DNA from 3 places in the Roseburia hominis A2-183 genome. Region 2 is predicted to be linked to each of the others. Evidence: riboswitches for the same ligand, from Rfam matches in the RefSeq annotation. Region 2 holds a riboswitch; each other region holds the start of a gene.
What was found. A riboswitch is a leader RNA that binds a small molecule or an ion and turns the genes downstream of it on or off. The one in region 2 is predicted to bind thiamine pyrophosphate.

Region 1 (4,650 bases), 130 kb from region 2:
TTCCGCCACCCATGCCATACCACCCTGAATGACCGGATATTTTGTTCCAAGCAATCTGCTTACCCTTGTTTCCATACTTCTCCTCTTTTCTTCCTGCCGGTCTTTTTTCTTACCCTTAAACACCGGTATGTCCCGGCTGCTGTCTTCGCCTATGCTGTAACCCCGCGGTTCTTCAAATATGTGATCACATCTCCGACCGTCACGATCGATTCCAGATCCTCCGACGGAATCTCCACGCCGAATTCCTCCTCCAGCGCCATGACAAGTTCAAACAGATCCAGCGAATCCGCACCCAGATCTTCCTTTAACTTTGTGTTCTCTTTAATCTCAGACTCCTGTACGTTTAACTGCTCCGCAATGATCGGTCTCATCTTTTCTAACATGTTTCTTCTCCTTTTCCCTGTTCCTTTTAATTATTTGCTTTTCAAATATTTTGATAATCAAATTATTCGCCTTTCAAAGTATATGTCTGTCCTGTTTGATTGTCAAGGTATTTTTTGGAAACGTTTCGCTAAAATTGCGTTAATGCGTTGAAATATCATGCAAAATTGCTTACAATATTCGTAATAAGATGTGGGAGGAGTTCGCTGATGAAACAATATTTTGGAATGAGCCAGACAGGAAACTTAAAAGAAGCTGCACAGGGCGTTCACGCTCCGGGACTTCTTATCCTGATGTCCAACGCAGACCAGTTTGAGGCACACGTTACAGAACTGGAATCCCTTTTCCCGGGAGTCCCGAGCATTGGCTGTATCGGCATGAGTTACAGTACCAGGGTCGTCGAAAAGGGAGTCGGTCTGGTTGCTTTTTATGACAATGTCACCGCTGTTGCCAACGTTTTGGAGCAGGCATCCACCATGCCCGTCAAATACATCGAACGCATGGAACAGGATTTAAAAAATGTCCACGCAAGTTCGAAAGATACCGTCTGTATTGACCTGTGTACCGGAAATGACGCCTGTGTGCTGACCACGATCCACAGCATTCTCGGCAAGGTGGGAATTCCGCTTGTCGGCGGCACCGGGGATAGCGGAAAAGTCTCTGTCAACGGAACGATCTATGAAGACGCCGATGTCTACGCTTTTGTGAAAAACAACGGAGGAAAAGTTGCTGTCTACAAGGAGAATCTCTACAAACCGATGCCAGGCTACCGCTTCATCGCTTCCAATACCGACCGCAGCAGATACTATGTCGGCGAGTTAAACGGCAAATCTTCCAAGCAGGCTTATATGGATGCCTTACATATCAGCGAGAGCAATATCATCAACCAGACTTTCCACAATCCGCTCGGCAAAATGAACGGACAGGACATCTGTATTATTTCCTTAAAGGAAGTATCCGGGAATGGTCTCTGCTGTTACAGACAGGTCAATGATTCCGATGTGCTCGTTCTTCTGGAAGAACAGGATTACAACGAGATTCTGGATGAGACGCTGCAGCGCATCCGCCGCGATTTCAACCATATTTCCGGCGTTTTCTCCATCAACTGTGTTTTCCGTTACCTTCTGTTCTCACAGGAACACCATATGGAAGATTATCTGAAAACCATGTCCACACTCGGTGATCACGCCGGTCTGATCGGATTCGGAGAACATTATAATCAGCAGTTCGTCAACCAGACCATGACCTGTGTCGTATTTGAATAATCTGTGATAGAAAGAGGAGGATTTCCATGTTTTCATTAAAAACACCAAAGAATGCAGCTGCTGCACCAGCCACGTCCACCAGCCGCTTAGATCTTCATCCTGTTACGCATATTGCGGACTGCCTGTTAGATTACCAGAAGCAGCTCTCCACCAGCGAAGTGCACTCTTTAGATGAACTGCAGTCCATCACACAGGCATTCCAGCTCGTTCTGGACGAAAATGCCGCGCTCCGCGAAAAGCTGGATTCCTTTCATGAGCTGTTCGGCGATGTGGACAGGGCTTCCGGTGAATTTGCTTCCGTCAAATCTGACATTGCCAGCTCTGTCGGTCTTGCACAGCAGCGTGTTGACGGATTGAAAGACAGCTCCAAAGAAGTGCAGGAGCGCTTTTTGGAAATGCAGAACACCTTTTCCGATTTCCAGGTTTCCGTTCAGAAGATCAAGGACTGCATGGCACAGATCATCTCAATTGCCAACCAGACAAACATGCTTGCCCTGAATGCTTCGATTGAGGCTGCCCGCGCCGGAGAGCAGGGAAAAGGCTTTGCGGTCGTTGCCGAGGAGGTCAAAAATCTTGCGAGTGAGATCAAGAGTCTTGTCAGCACGGTAGATATCAGCATCGGCGACGTCGAGCAGGGCACCGCCAACCTGAATACCAGTATTTCCACCTCGCAGGACGCCTTGAACCAGAGTATGGAAAATGTTGATTCCACGTATGAAGTGTTCGATCAGATCACAACCGCTGCCGGCGGTGCGGACACTGTACACCAGCAGATTACAACCGCCATGTCCGCCGCAGAGCAGAAGCTGGACGAAGTCAGCCAGTCCTTCAGCCTTGAGGAACGGCAGTTTGACGCTGTTATGGAGCATATCAATCACGCCAATGATCTCGGAACCACCAAGAGTTCCCTCTTCGAGGACATGACCAATCTGCTCACACAGATTGCGCCGCTCACAGAAGAACTGGAGAAGAACACAATCGTACTTGACAATTCCAAATAGAATCGTTATAGTAAAGTTCGTTATAATAATATCGAATATGAAAACGCTAGGGGTGCAGATTCTGCTGAGAGATGATCGTTCATTGACCCTTATTACTTGAACCGGATAATACCGGCGTAAGGAAGCTTTTTGCAATAACGCAGACAAATCCTCCTGGCTACATATTCACCAAGGAGGATTTTTTTATGAATAACTTTTTTGCTACACCGGAAGGCGGCTGGGGTGACGGTTCCGTCCATCTGACTACCGTCGGTATTGCAATCGTCATCGCAGTCATCGCCCTTCTTCTGATTGTTGCCGCTATCGTGCGCCACAAGAACGCCACGCACAAGTCCGCACTGACCACAAAGCAGCTCGTCTACTCTGCTGTTGCGATCGCGCTGGCCGTTGTGTGTTCGATGATCAAGCTGTTCGACATGCCAATGGGTGGTTCCGTCACTCTGCTGTCCATGCTTTTCATCGTTCTGATCGCTTACTGGTATGGTCCGTATGTCGGCATTATGACCGCAGTGGCTTACGGCCTGGTGCAGTTCGTACTGGAGCCGATTTTCTACACAATCCCGCAGATGCTCTTGGACTACCCGCTGGCATTCGGTGCTCTGGGTCTTGCCGGCTTCTTCAATAAGAAAAAGTGGGGACTTCAGATCGGATATATCGTTGGCGTTATCGGACGTTTTGTATTTGCAACGATCTCCGGCGTTGTATTTTTCGCAGCATACGCCCCGGAAGGCATGAGCCCGCTGGCATATTCTGCCGGCTATCAGGCATCCTACCTTGTTCCGGAGGCAATCATCACCTTGATTATCATCTGCATTCCACCGGTATCACATGCACTTGCGGAAGTCCGCAAACGCGCCGTGGAAGCGTAGGCAGCGCTATAAAAAGGACTGCCGCCCCCGCGCTTTGCACTTTAAAACGGGATACGTTTTATTATAAGAATATTGGAGAATATGAAGTTCCAGAATGCAACCAGAGGCGGCAATTCTTTGAAGCAAAATCCGAGGATTTCTTCCGTGCCGCGTCGAACATCGAGTTCTGTGTCTTTCCACGTTTGGACAGTCCCCGGGGCGTGTCCGACAAAACACAGACAATGAGCGGACTTTCTGGTGCCCCTAGTGGCACCGCTTCACAGACAATATAAAACCGCGCGAACCGAAACTCGTTATCATCTGCTATTGAAAACAAGGCAGATGATAACTCAGACATCGGCTTCGCGCGGTTATGTTGTGTTCAGTGGTGCCAACAAGGGGCACACACAAAAGTCCTTAAATTGTCTGCGGTTTGTGGACACGCCACGTGGAATGTTCCAAACTTGGAAAAACACAGATGATCAAGGATGTTCGACGCGGCATGGTTAGAAATACCGGATTTTGCGCTTAGAATTGCCGCCTCCGGTTGCATCTGGAACGTGATAGTCTCTGCTTCCCATAATAAAACGTATCCCGTTTATAGTGCGATGCACGCGGGCGAAAGCCCTTTTTAATCTAAGAGCATCTCTACGCAGCCGTACATTCCGGCGTCATTCCCGAGTCCCGCAAGTACGAACTTTGTGTTGGCGCATGCGTGGAATGAAGTGGCAACAAAGTGCTTCTTCACTGCATCCGTGAGAATATCACCAGCTTTGGAGACGCCTCCACCGATTACGATGACCTCCGGATTCACAACACATGCGATATTGGAAAGTGCTGCTCCTAAAATGCCACATACCTCATCGACAACTTCAAGCGCCACTTTATCACCCGCTTTGGCTTCGTCAAATACGTCCTTTGCGGTCAGATCTGCATGTTTTCTAAGCGCAGTATCTTCGGATGCCTTCTCGAGGGTACGCTTCGCCACACGCACAACTCCGGTTGCAGACGCATACTGCTCCAGACAGCCGTACTGTCCGCAGTTACACTGCTCCTTCTCGTGTGCATTCACTGTAATATGACCAATCTCGCCACCGGCTCCGTCAAATCCGGCTACAACTTTTCCGTCGACAATAATGCCGCCGCCGACTCCGG
Region 2 (4,650 bases):
TCTTAAAAAAGGGCGCAGTAATCCCGTACACGCGAAAAATATCTGTTTTTGACAATGCACTGCTGCTGCAGACCGGTGCATAACCCAGACCGTTCATCCTGCGTCCTCCTTTCTTTTCCTCAAAATCCAATTCAGTATACGTCAATTTCTATCTGCTTGTCAATCCCACGCACTGACCTCTTCCTGGTGCTCTCCCCGCCTCGTCATACACGTCATAGGAATCTGTCCACGAAAACACTCTCTGTTTGATCAATAACCGCATATTTCCTATCTTCTCCATACCATGACCGGCGTATACATCAATGCAATACGGATGCAGCAACACCTTAACATTTTTACTCTTCTAAACTTTCCTTCATTCTGCCAAGCAGACCTGATTTTTTCAGCGGCAGCGTAATAATAATAGCAATGAGTGTTCCACCGCAGGTACTAATCAGGAACGGAACAACAAACGTAAATAGCGCCGCTGCTTTATTCCCCATGACAAGATATGCCACCGGATAAGAAAGCATTCCGCCAATGATTCCGGTTCCTGCCACCTCGCCGAGATAGGCAAACGGAAGTTTCTTCCCGTACTTATAAAGAAGTCCGCCAAGCAATGCACCGCACATGCTTCCCGGGAATGCCAGCGGACTTCCCAGTCCCAGCAGATTACGGATCAGCGACGCAATAAAAGCCTGTGCCAACGCCCACCATGGTCCTACGGTAACCGCGCATAAAACATTTACCAGATGCTGTACCGGTGCGCATTTGGAACCGAATACCGGGAAGGAAAACAAGCTTCCCACCACTGCTACCGCTGCTAAGATTGCTGTGACCGTCAATTTCTTTAAATTCAGTTTCTTCATTTTTCATCCTCTTTTCCTGTTGTGTGATGCCCCCGCAGCTTTTTCCACAATCAGGCAGAGAATGACTGTGATCACCATATCCGGCAGTGTATTTCCGACCGGTGTATCTACCTGCATCAATATGCGGTAAATCATAAAACCGGCAAGCCATACCACCAGATTACGCCACTGGAAAGCAGATTTTTCGGCATCTGCCTTCTTTAAAATGAAATAATCTGCGATCTGTACTGCGATCATCGGAGCAAAAACAGAACCGATCAGATATAAAAAGTTTGTAATGTTATCCATGGGATACACAATCGCTGCAGCCGTTCCGATCACGGTAACAACGATCGCCGCCCATTTTTCCTGAATCTTTGAAGAAATGGAAACACTGGAAACTCCTGCGGAGTAAGCATCCAGAAAGGTGGTTGTAACCGTGGAAAATACAATAATAAGAAGTCCGACAACGCCAAAACCGGTTTTTAACATAATCTGTGCAATGTCATATTCACCGGTAAAAATAGCCGCTCCCATGCCGATCATGTACATAAAAATGCTGACCAGACTGTAGACAAGCACACTGGCAAGTGTTGCTGCAAACGGCTTTTCTGCTTCTCTTGTATAATCGCTGATAAGCGGCAGCCAGGAAAGCGGCATTGCTACCGCAAGTTCTACCGCCGCACCAAACGTCATTGTGTCATCACTTGCTGTAATCAGCATCACAAAATCTGAATTAAAAAAGATCTCTTTAAATAGTACCAGTGACAAAATAAAAAGTGCTGTCATGGCAACCGTATTTAGCCTGCCGAGATTGGTCAGCCCAATGAAAATCCAGACAATAATCAGAACACCAATGACGAGCGCCCACACCCAGTTTCCAATATGTAACACACCATCCGCTGCAAGTGCGCCGTCATAGATCATGATCGCCGTCCATCCAACAAGCTGCAACACATTTAATACGGCAAAAAGAAGGCTTCCCTTCTCGCCGAAGCTCATTTTTACAGTTTCCATGGCGCTTTTGCGCTCTTTCGCTCCGATCATTCCTGCCGCAAACATCATAAGACCGCCGATCAGATGACCAAGCAGGATTGCTGCCATTGCTTTTCCAATACCGAGCGGTGCAAAATAGGTACCTGTCAGTATTTCCGCCAGAGATACGCCTGCGCCAAACCAGATTAGTCCGTTTGAAAAAACGGAAGTTCTCTTTTTATTCATCCTTTGTACTCTCCTTCGACTGCAAATGCATGGTTCATGGGACCGCTTCCTTTTCCAAGGTCAAGCATGGCGGCAAGTGCGCCGGAAATGTAATTTTTGGCATACCTGACGGAAGTTTCTAAGTCCCTTCCCTTTGCAAGATTCGATGCAATCGCCGAAGAAAGCGTGCAGCCTGTTCCATGGGTATTGGGGTTGTCAATTCTCTTCCCGTGAAACCATACCGTTTCTTTTTCTTTCTGGAAAAGAAGGTCGTTGGCATCGTTTAACTGATGTCCTCCCTTTAATAAAACTGCACAGCCTAAGGTGTTACAGATGATTTCTGCTGCTTTTTCCATATCTGCTTCTGTTTTAATCTCCATTCCGGAAAGAACTTCTGCTTCCGGGATATTCGGAGTGATAACAGTTGCAAGGGGCAATAATTTACTTTTCAATGTGCCGATGGCATCCTCGCTGATAAGCCTTGCTCCACTCGTTGCCACCATGACAGGATCTACCACAATATTTTTTGCGTGATACTCTGTCAGTTTGTCCGCAATCGTCTCAATCAGTTCACTGGATGAGACCATTCCGGTCTTTACTGCATCCGGATAAATATCCGTAAAAATACTGTCCAGCTGCTCTGCCAAAAATTTGGGAGTTACTTCCATAATATCTGTTACGCCGGTCGTATTCTGGGCAGTCAAAGCCGTGACCGCACTCATCGCGTATACGCAGTTGGCGGTCATTGTCTTAATATCTGCCTGGATGCCGGCGCCTCCACTGGAATCACTTCCAGCGATTGTTAATGCTGTGTACATAAAATCCTCCTCTGCATTAATTTTATATAGCGACCTAAGGTGGTGCCCCCAATCTGCCGCTGTGATATATCATTTTTCTTACTGCTGCCTTATCGGCGCAAACGGCCAAAAAAAGTGCAGGAACCCAACGCAAAGATTCCTGCACAAATAACTCTTGTGACTTATTATCTCCCTACGTTGGCATTATCCAAATCAGGTTCTGGGTTAAAGCATCCGCTTACTCTCAGCCCGCCGTGCGAGCACCCCGTTTTCATTATCCTTATCACTTCTGTAATGGTCTGTTTTATAACAGCTTTATTATACACGCCTGTTTTCAAAATGCAAGCTTTTTGTTCTGTGCTTTTCTGAAATTATCACAAATCCAGCTACATAGCCACATCAGATATTTTGCTATTTCCCAGCTCATTTTTAATATTCCGACAAAATCTGTAGTCCCATTACAATAATCCACATATATGCACAGGTCTTCGGAATCATTAATAGTCCTACTTTTGGTTTTGTTTTACTGAATAACGTTACTGGAAGATAACAGCCAAATGAAATAATAATAGCCGCAGCCATCCTTGTCATATGATATCCATAGGTATTTCCCGAAATTAAATATAAAATAATTATCCCTGTACCAGTAACTGCAAAAACTGTATTTCTGATAATAGATAATCTCATATTTCCTTCATCTGTGCACCAGTTGTTCTGCGGGAACAGGCATATCACAATTCTGACAACCGCTGATATCCATACAACAACTTCAATTACCACCGGTATTTTAAATTCCGGAAATGTAAGCTTCCAGATATACATCAAAATAATATAAAATACTGTCATTGTAACAGACGATACCTGCAGTCCGATTCCCAGCTGCCGCTTTATTTTATCATTACTTCCACGTACTGCCCTGATAATTCTCGGTACCAGATGAAAAGCATCCCCTCCGCAAAGTGTCAATGTTAATATTCCATAAAGAATAAATAACATATTTCCCTTTGAAAATATGAAAAAAAGCATTGCAGCAACCAGATCAAAAGTCAAATACGCTGCATCAAATATTGCTTCCATCACATCTGGGATCTGTGGTTTGTAATTGTTTTCTTTCATCGTTAGTCCTGCCCCTTTTTCATCAATCGGCTGTAAAACAAATAATTTCTGGTAAAAATAACTCCTGCTATCATCCAGACAATGCCTGCAATCAACAGTAATGTTTTTTCTTTACACAAAATTTAGTTCTCATTTGCATTCTCCCTGTAGTCTCTCAAATGTTCTTCTGCATTGTTACAGATCTTATCAAATACATTGATACACATATGTATTTCTTCTTCTGTCAACCCGCTTAATACATTTTTGGCGAACTTTTTTTTGTGCATTTATTCCGGCTTCCACAATCAACTCTGCCTTGTCTAATAAAACAATTTCAATATGCTTTTTATTATCTTCGCTTTGTATTCTTTCAATCAGACCTTCATTTTCCAATTTTTTCAGTGAAGTTGATACATGGGATTTTGTTGATTTCCTCACCTTTACAATCTCTGCTGCGGTATTATGCTGTGGATTGTTATGTAAAAACATCAGTATATCATATTCCATCTGTGTTAACCCGTACCGGTCGCATACCTCGCCGGATAACAGTTCATAATATCCTGTAATTGTTTTATGTTTATCCCAGAAATACATCTCAACCCCGCCTATAATCGTTCTATTTAGAACGATTATAGGGTATTTTTTCTGCCATGTCAATATTTTTCTTTAACGTTCCAATATATTCTCCATTATTATATACAAATGGTCCGGCTTCCCCCTCTTCTCCGAAG
Region 3 (4,650 bases), 490 kb from region 2:
GAACCTGACGACGGCGAAGGTGGAGAATCCGGCGGAAGACACAGAGGTGGATGCAGAGCTTGAGGCATATATTTTAGAGAAGATTGAGGAGCGCAAAGCTGCCAAGAAAGAGAAGGATTTTGCAAAGGCGGACGCGATCCGGGATGATCTTCTGGCAAAAGGAATTGTGTTAAAGGACACACGCGAGGGTGTGATCTGGCATAAAGCGTGAGTCGGAGAGGAAGCTGGTATGGGAAGAGGAATCGATTCTTATATTAAGGAACAGTTCGGGATTGCGGAAGTCGATATCCGCACCTACTCACCGCTGACACTGGCTTATATCGGTGACGGGATCTATGATCTCGTCATCCGTTCTGTTGTCGTGGGAAAAGGGAATACCAGAGCGGGAGAACTGCACAAACGGACCAGCCAGATTGTCAAGGCGCACACGCAGGCCGAGATGATGGAGGTGCTTCTGCCGCTTCTGACAGAGGAGGAAGCGGACATTTACCGGCGCGGCAGAAATGCCAAGTCGCCGACGATGGCAAAGAATGCGACGATGTCCGACTACCGCAAGGCCACCGGGTTTGAGACGCTGATGGGATGGCTGTACTTGCAGGATGAGTTTGAGCGTCTGGTGGAACTGGTGAAGACCGGTGTGGACGGGCTGCATTTGAAGTTATAGAACGTCTGCCGCGGGAAGAGGAATCAGAGGGCGAAAGCATAGAGCGTCTGCCGGTGGCAGAGGATGCTGCAGGCAGCAGAAAGCGCCTGCCGGAAGCAGAAAGAAAAGGAGAATACATGGGATACGAGGAATTAAAAATAGAGGGACGCAATGCGGTGCTTGAGGCGTTTCGTTCCGGCAAGACAATCGACAAGCTTTTTGTGCTGGACGGATGTCAGGACGGACCGGTGCGCACGATCGTAAGAGAAGCAAAAAAGCACGATACCATTATCCATTTTGTGGAAAAAGAGCGTCTGGATCAGCTCTCGGAGACGAAGAAGCACCAGGGCGTGATCGCGGTGGCGGCAGCATATGAATATGCGGAAGTGGATGACATTCTGGAGATCGCAAGAGAAAAGGGAGAGCCGCCGTTCCTTTTTCTGCTGGATAATATTGAGGACCCGCACAATCTCGGGGCGATCATCCGTACCGCGAATCTCTGCGGAGCACACGGGGTCATTATTCCAAAGCGCAGGGCGGTGGGACTGACCGCGACTGTGGCAAAGACGTCCGCCGGCGCGCTGAACTATACGCCGGTTGCCAAGGTGACGAATCTCACGGCGACGATCAAGGAGTTAAAGGAGCAGGGCATCTGGTTTGTCTGCGCGGATATGGGCGGCACGCAGATGTATGACCTGGATCTGAAGGGACCGATCGGTCTTGTAATCGGAAGCGAGGGTGAGGGTGTCAGCAAGCTGGTGCGCGAAAACTGTGATTATGTGGCTTCCATTCCGATGAAGGGTGACATTGATTCTCTGAATGCTTCCGTAGCAGCCGGTGTGCTTGCCTATGAGATCGTCAGACAGCGGATGATGTAAGATGACAGAGCAGGCATAGGCGGACAGATTTTTATGCTGCGGAAAATACAGCCGTGCGCGGAACGTTTGGGCGGCATAGCAGGGCAGAGAGGGAAGACGGAGGAAGACGTGGACGAATATCAGAAGCTGGCGGATGAAGAACTCATCCAGAAACTGCGCGAAGGCGACGAGCGGATCATGGATTATATCCTGGAAAAGTACAAGCCGTTGGTGCTTCGCAAGGCAAATGCGATGTTTTTGATTGGCGGAGATACGGATGACCTGATTCAGGAGGGGATGATCGGACTGTTTAAGGCAATCCGGGATTACCGGTCCGACAGGGAGACATCCTTTTTCCATTTTGCGGAATTGTGCATCAACAGACAGCTCTACAGTGCGGTGGAGGCATCCAACCGGAAAAAACATGTACCTCTGAATACTTACGTGTCCTTTTATTCCCAGACCACGGAGGAAGGGAAATCTCTGGCGGAGACGCTTCTCACCGACCAGATGGACGATCCGGAACAGCTGGTGATTGAGCAGGAGAATTTTACCGCTTTCTGGGAGCAGCTGCGGGAACAGTTAAGCGCGCTCGAGCGCCAGGTTTTAGACGCATATCTGGAAGGAAAAAATTACCGCCAGATAGCGGAGGAACTCGGAAAAAGTCCCAAGACAATCGACAATGCGCTCTCGCGTATCAAGGGAAAGATCCGGCAGAGATAGAGGGAAGGCAAAAAATGGCATTTTGCAAAAAAGAGCGGGAAATGAACAACCGGTTGTGCAAAATTTTGCGGAAATAAAAATACTAGTCCTAAGGTACTGTACAAAATGTATAGAAATGGAACAGAAGTTTTGTGAAGTTTGTGCACACTTCTTTGCGCAGTCATGGTACTATAATAACCGTAAAAACCCCCCAATACATTATATATAGTTTTTGCTATACCCCATAGTAAAAATACCTTCTCCTAAAAGGGCAGCCAGTGATGGCTGTTCTTTTTTTGTTATGGAAAAGAGCAGTTCTGAGGAAAGGGAGATTGACAGAAGCATAGAATTGAGATAAGGTGTTAGAGGAAAAAGAATATATCGCAGAGGGACTGTGCGCATGCGTAAACGGTTGAGAAGGTTAAAACCTGACTCTTGGAACCTGTCAGTTAATACTGTCGTAGGGAGCGAATGATGGATCAGATAGTTTGTGGAATCCGGCGTCACTGCGACGCCGGATTTTTTCGTACACCCTCTGCAGAAATGGAGCAGAAAAATATGGAACAGTATGCAACACAGATGGAAGCAGCACGCAAGGGAATTGTGACAGAGGAGTTAAAGAAGGTTGCGGCGAAGGAGCGCATGACCACAGAGGAGCTGATGCCGCTCGTTGCGGAGGGAAAGGTGGTCATCTGCGCGAACAGGCATCACAAATGCATTGACCCGGAGGGTGTCGGCTCGATGCTGCGGACGAAGATCAATGTAAATCTCGGAATCTCCAGAGACTGTAAGGATTATGACGTGGAGATGGAAAAAGTGATGGCGGCAGTTGACATGGGAGCGCATGCGATCATGGATCTCTCCTCGCACGGGAACACCATTCCGTTTCGGAGAAAACTGACGGCGGAATGTCCGGCTATGATCGGAACCGTGCCGGTATATGATTCTGTAATTCACTATCAGAGGGATCTTGCGACACTGACCGCAAAGGATTTTATTGATGTGGTACGCCTGCATGCCGAGGATGGCGTGGATTTTGTGACGCTGCACTGCGGAATCACGCGCAAGACGATCGAGCAGATCAGGAAGCACAAGAGAAAAATGAATATTGTATCCAGAGGCGGTTCGCTGGTGTTTGCGTGGATGTGTATGACCGGAGAGGAGAATCCGTTTTACGAGTATTACGATGAGATTCTTGAGATCTGCCGGGAGCATGATGTGACGATCTCTCTGGGCGATGCCTGCAGACCGGGCTGTCTGGCGGATGCGTCCGATGTGTGTCAGATTGAGGAACTGGTGCGGCTGGGCGAGCTTACAAAGCGCGCCTGGGCAAGAGATGTGCAGGTCATGGTAGAGGGACCGGGGCACATGCCGATGGATCAGATTGCAGCGAATATGAAGATTCAGCAGACGATCTGCATGGGAGCACCGTTTTATGTACTGGGACCGCTTGTAACGGACATTGCCCCGGGGTACGACCATATCACTTCCGCGATCGGAGGAGCGATCGCCGCGCAGAATGGAGCTGCATTTTTGTGCTATGTGACACCGGCGGAGCATCTGGCGCTTCCGAATGTGGAGGATGTCAAGCAGGGTATCATTGCATCGAAAATTGCGGCGCATGCGGCAGACATTGCCAAGGGCGTGCGGGGTGCAAGAGAGATTGACGACAAGATGGCAGACGCACGCCGTGTGCTGGACTGGGATGCACAGTGGGAATGTGCGATTGATCCCGAGACCGCAAAACAAATCCGCGAGGACCGCAAACCGGAGCACGAGGACACCTGTTCCATGTGCGGAAAATTCTGTGCGGTGCGCAGCATGAACAAGGCGCTTGCGGGTGAGTACATCGATATTTTATAAAACAGAACACGGGAAAGTGAAGAAGCGTCAGCGGAAAAACAACATTGCAGTATAAAAGCGGAATGTGGTATAATAAAAAAGGATTCTGTCAGCAGGAGAATGAATGGGAAAAATTTATTTGGTTGACAGTGAGAATGTAGGAGATATATGGGTGCCGCTTCTGGTATCCTCGCAGGAAGATGACGAGGTTCTTGTATTTTATACGACAAAGAGCCCGCATATGAATTACGAAAATGTGAGGATGCTCAAGGAGACGGAAAAGGAAGCAGACTTTATTAAGTGTTTTGAGGGAAGCAATGCGCTGGATTTCCAGCTGGTATCGGAACTTGGCTATCGCCTGAGCCAGAACGCGGACAGGGAGTATGTTATTGTATCAAATGATACGGGATTTGACGCTGCGGTGCGCTACTGGTCAACACGGAAAATGCCTGTGAGCCGTTTAAGCGGAAAGGAATGCCACAGAATGCTGACAGAGAAAAAGCAGCGCGTGGCAAAGGAATCCGGGGCAGCAGTAGAGCCGGAACAGGAACAGACCAGAGCGGCTGGCCCGGAAGTGGAAGCAGAGCAGGTTCGGGAGACTGAACA

Region 1: linked by a shared signal. The riboswitch ahead of thiT (energy-coupled thiamine transporter ThiT) and the one ahead of thiD (bifunctional hydroxymethylpyrimidine kinase/phosphomethylpyrimidine kinase) in region 2 are both predicted to bind thiamine pyrophosphate.
Region 3: linked by a shared signal. The riboswitch ahead of thiC (phosphomethylpyrimidine synthase ThiC) and the one ahead of thiD (bifunctional hydroxymethylpyrimidine kinase/phosphomethylpyrimidine kinase) in region 2 are both predicted to bind thiamine pyrophosphate.

Annotation. Positions count from the first base shown of each region.
Region 1 covers NC_015977.1:3,042,872-3,047,521, forward strand. The annotation lists gene fabK (enoyl-[acyl-carrier-protein] reductase FabK) at 1-75, opposite strand, end outside; gene acpP (acyl carrier protein) at 150-383, opposite strand; gene RHOM_RS13665 (FIST signal transduction protein) at 591-1,646, shown strand; gene RHOM_RS13670 (methyl-accepting chemotaxis protein) at 1,673-2,647, shown strand; TPP riboswitch at 2,686-2,787, shown strand; gene thiT (energy-coupled thiamine transporter ThiT) at 2,833-3,516, shown strand; gene RHOM_RS13680 (ROK family glucokinase) at 4,127-4,650, opposite strand, start outside.
Region 2 covers NC_015977.1:2,917,253-2,921,902, forward strand. The annotation lists gene thiW (energy coupling factor transporter S component ThiW) at 336-848, opposite strand; gene cytX (putative hydroxymethylpyrimidine transporter CytX) at 852-2,048, opposite strand; gene thiD (bifunctional hydroxymethylpyrimidine kinase/phosphomethylpyrimidine kinase) at 2,045-2,845, opposite strand; TPP riboswitch at 2,998-3,102, opposite strand; gene RHOM_RS13035 (hypothetical protein) at 3,254-3,940, opposite strand; gene RHOM_RS13040 (MarR family transcriptional regulator) at 4,127-4,426, opposite strand; gene RHOM_RS13045 (DUF4300 family protein) at 4,536-4,650, opposite strand, start outside.
Region 3 covers NC_015977.1:2,429,222-2,433,871, reverse strand. The annotation lists gene cysS (cysteine--tRNA ligase) at 1-211, shown strand, start outside; gene RHOM_RS10895 (Mini-ribonuclease 3) at 230-664, shown strand; gene rlmB (23S rRNA (guanosine(2251)-2'-O)-methyltransferase RlmB) at 781-1,521, shown strand; gene sigH (RNA polymerase sporulation sigma factor SigH) at 1,555-2,223, shown strand; TPP riboswitch at 2,578-2,686, shown strand; gene thiC (phosphomethylpyrimidine synthase ThiC) at 2,761-4,065, shown strand; gene RHOM_RS16555 (PIN domain-containing protein) at 4,169-4,650, shown strand, end outside.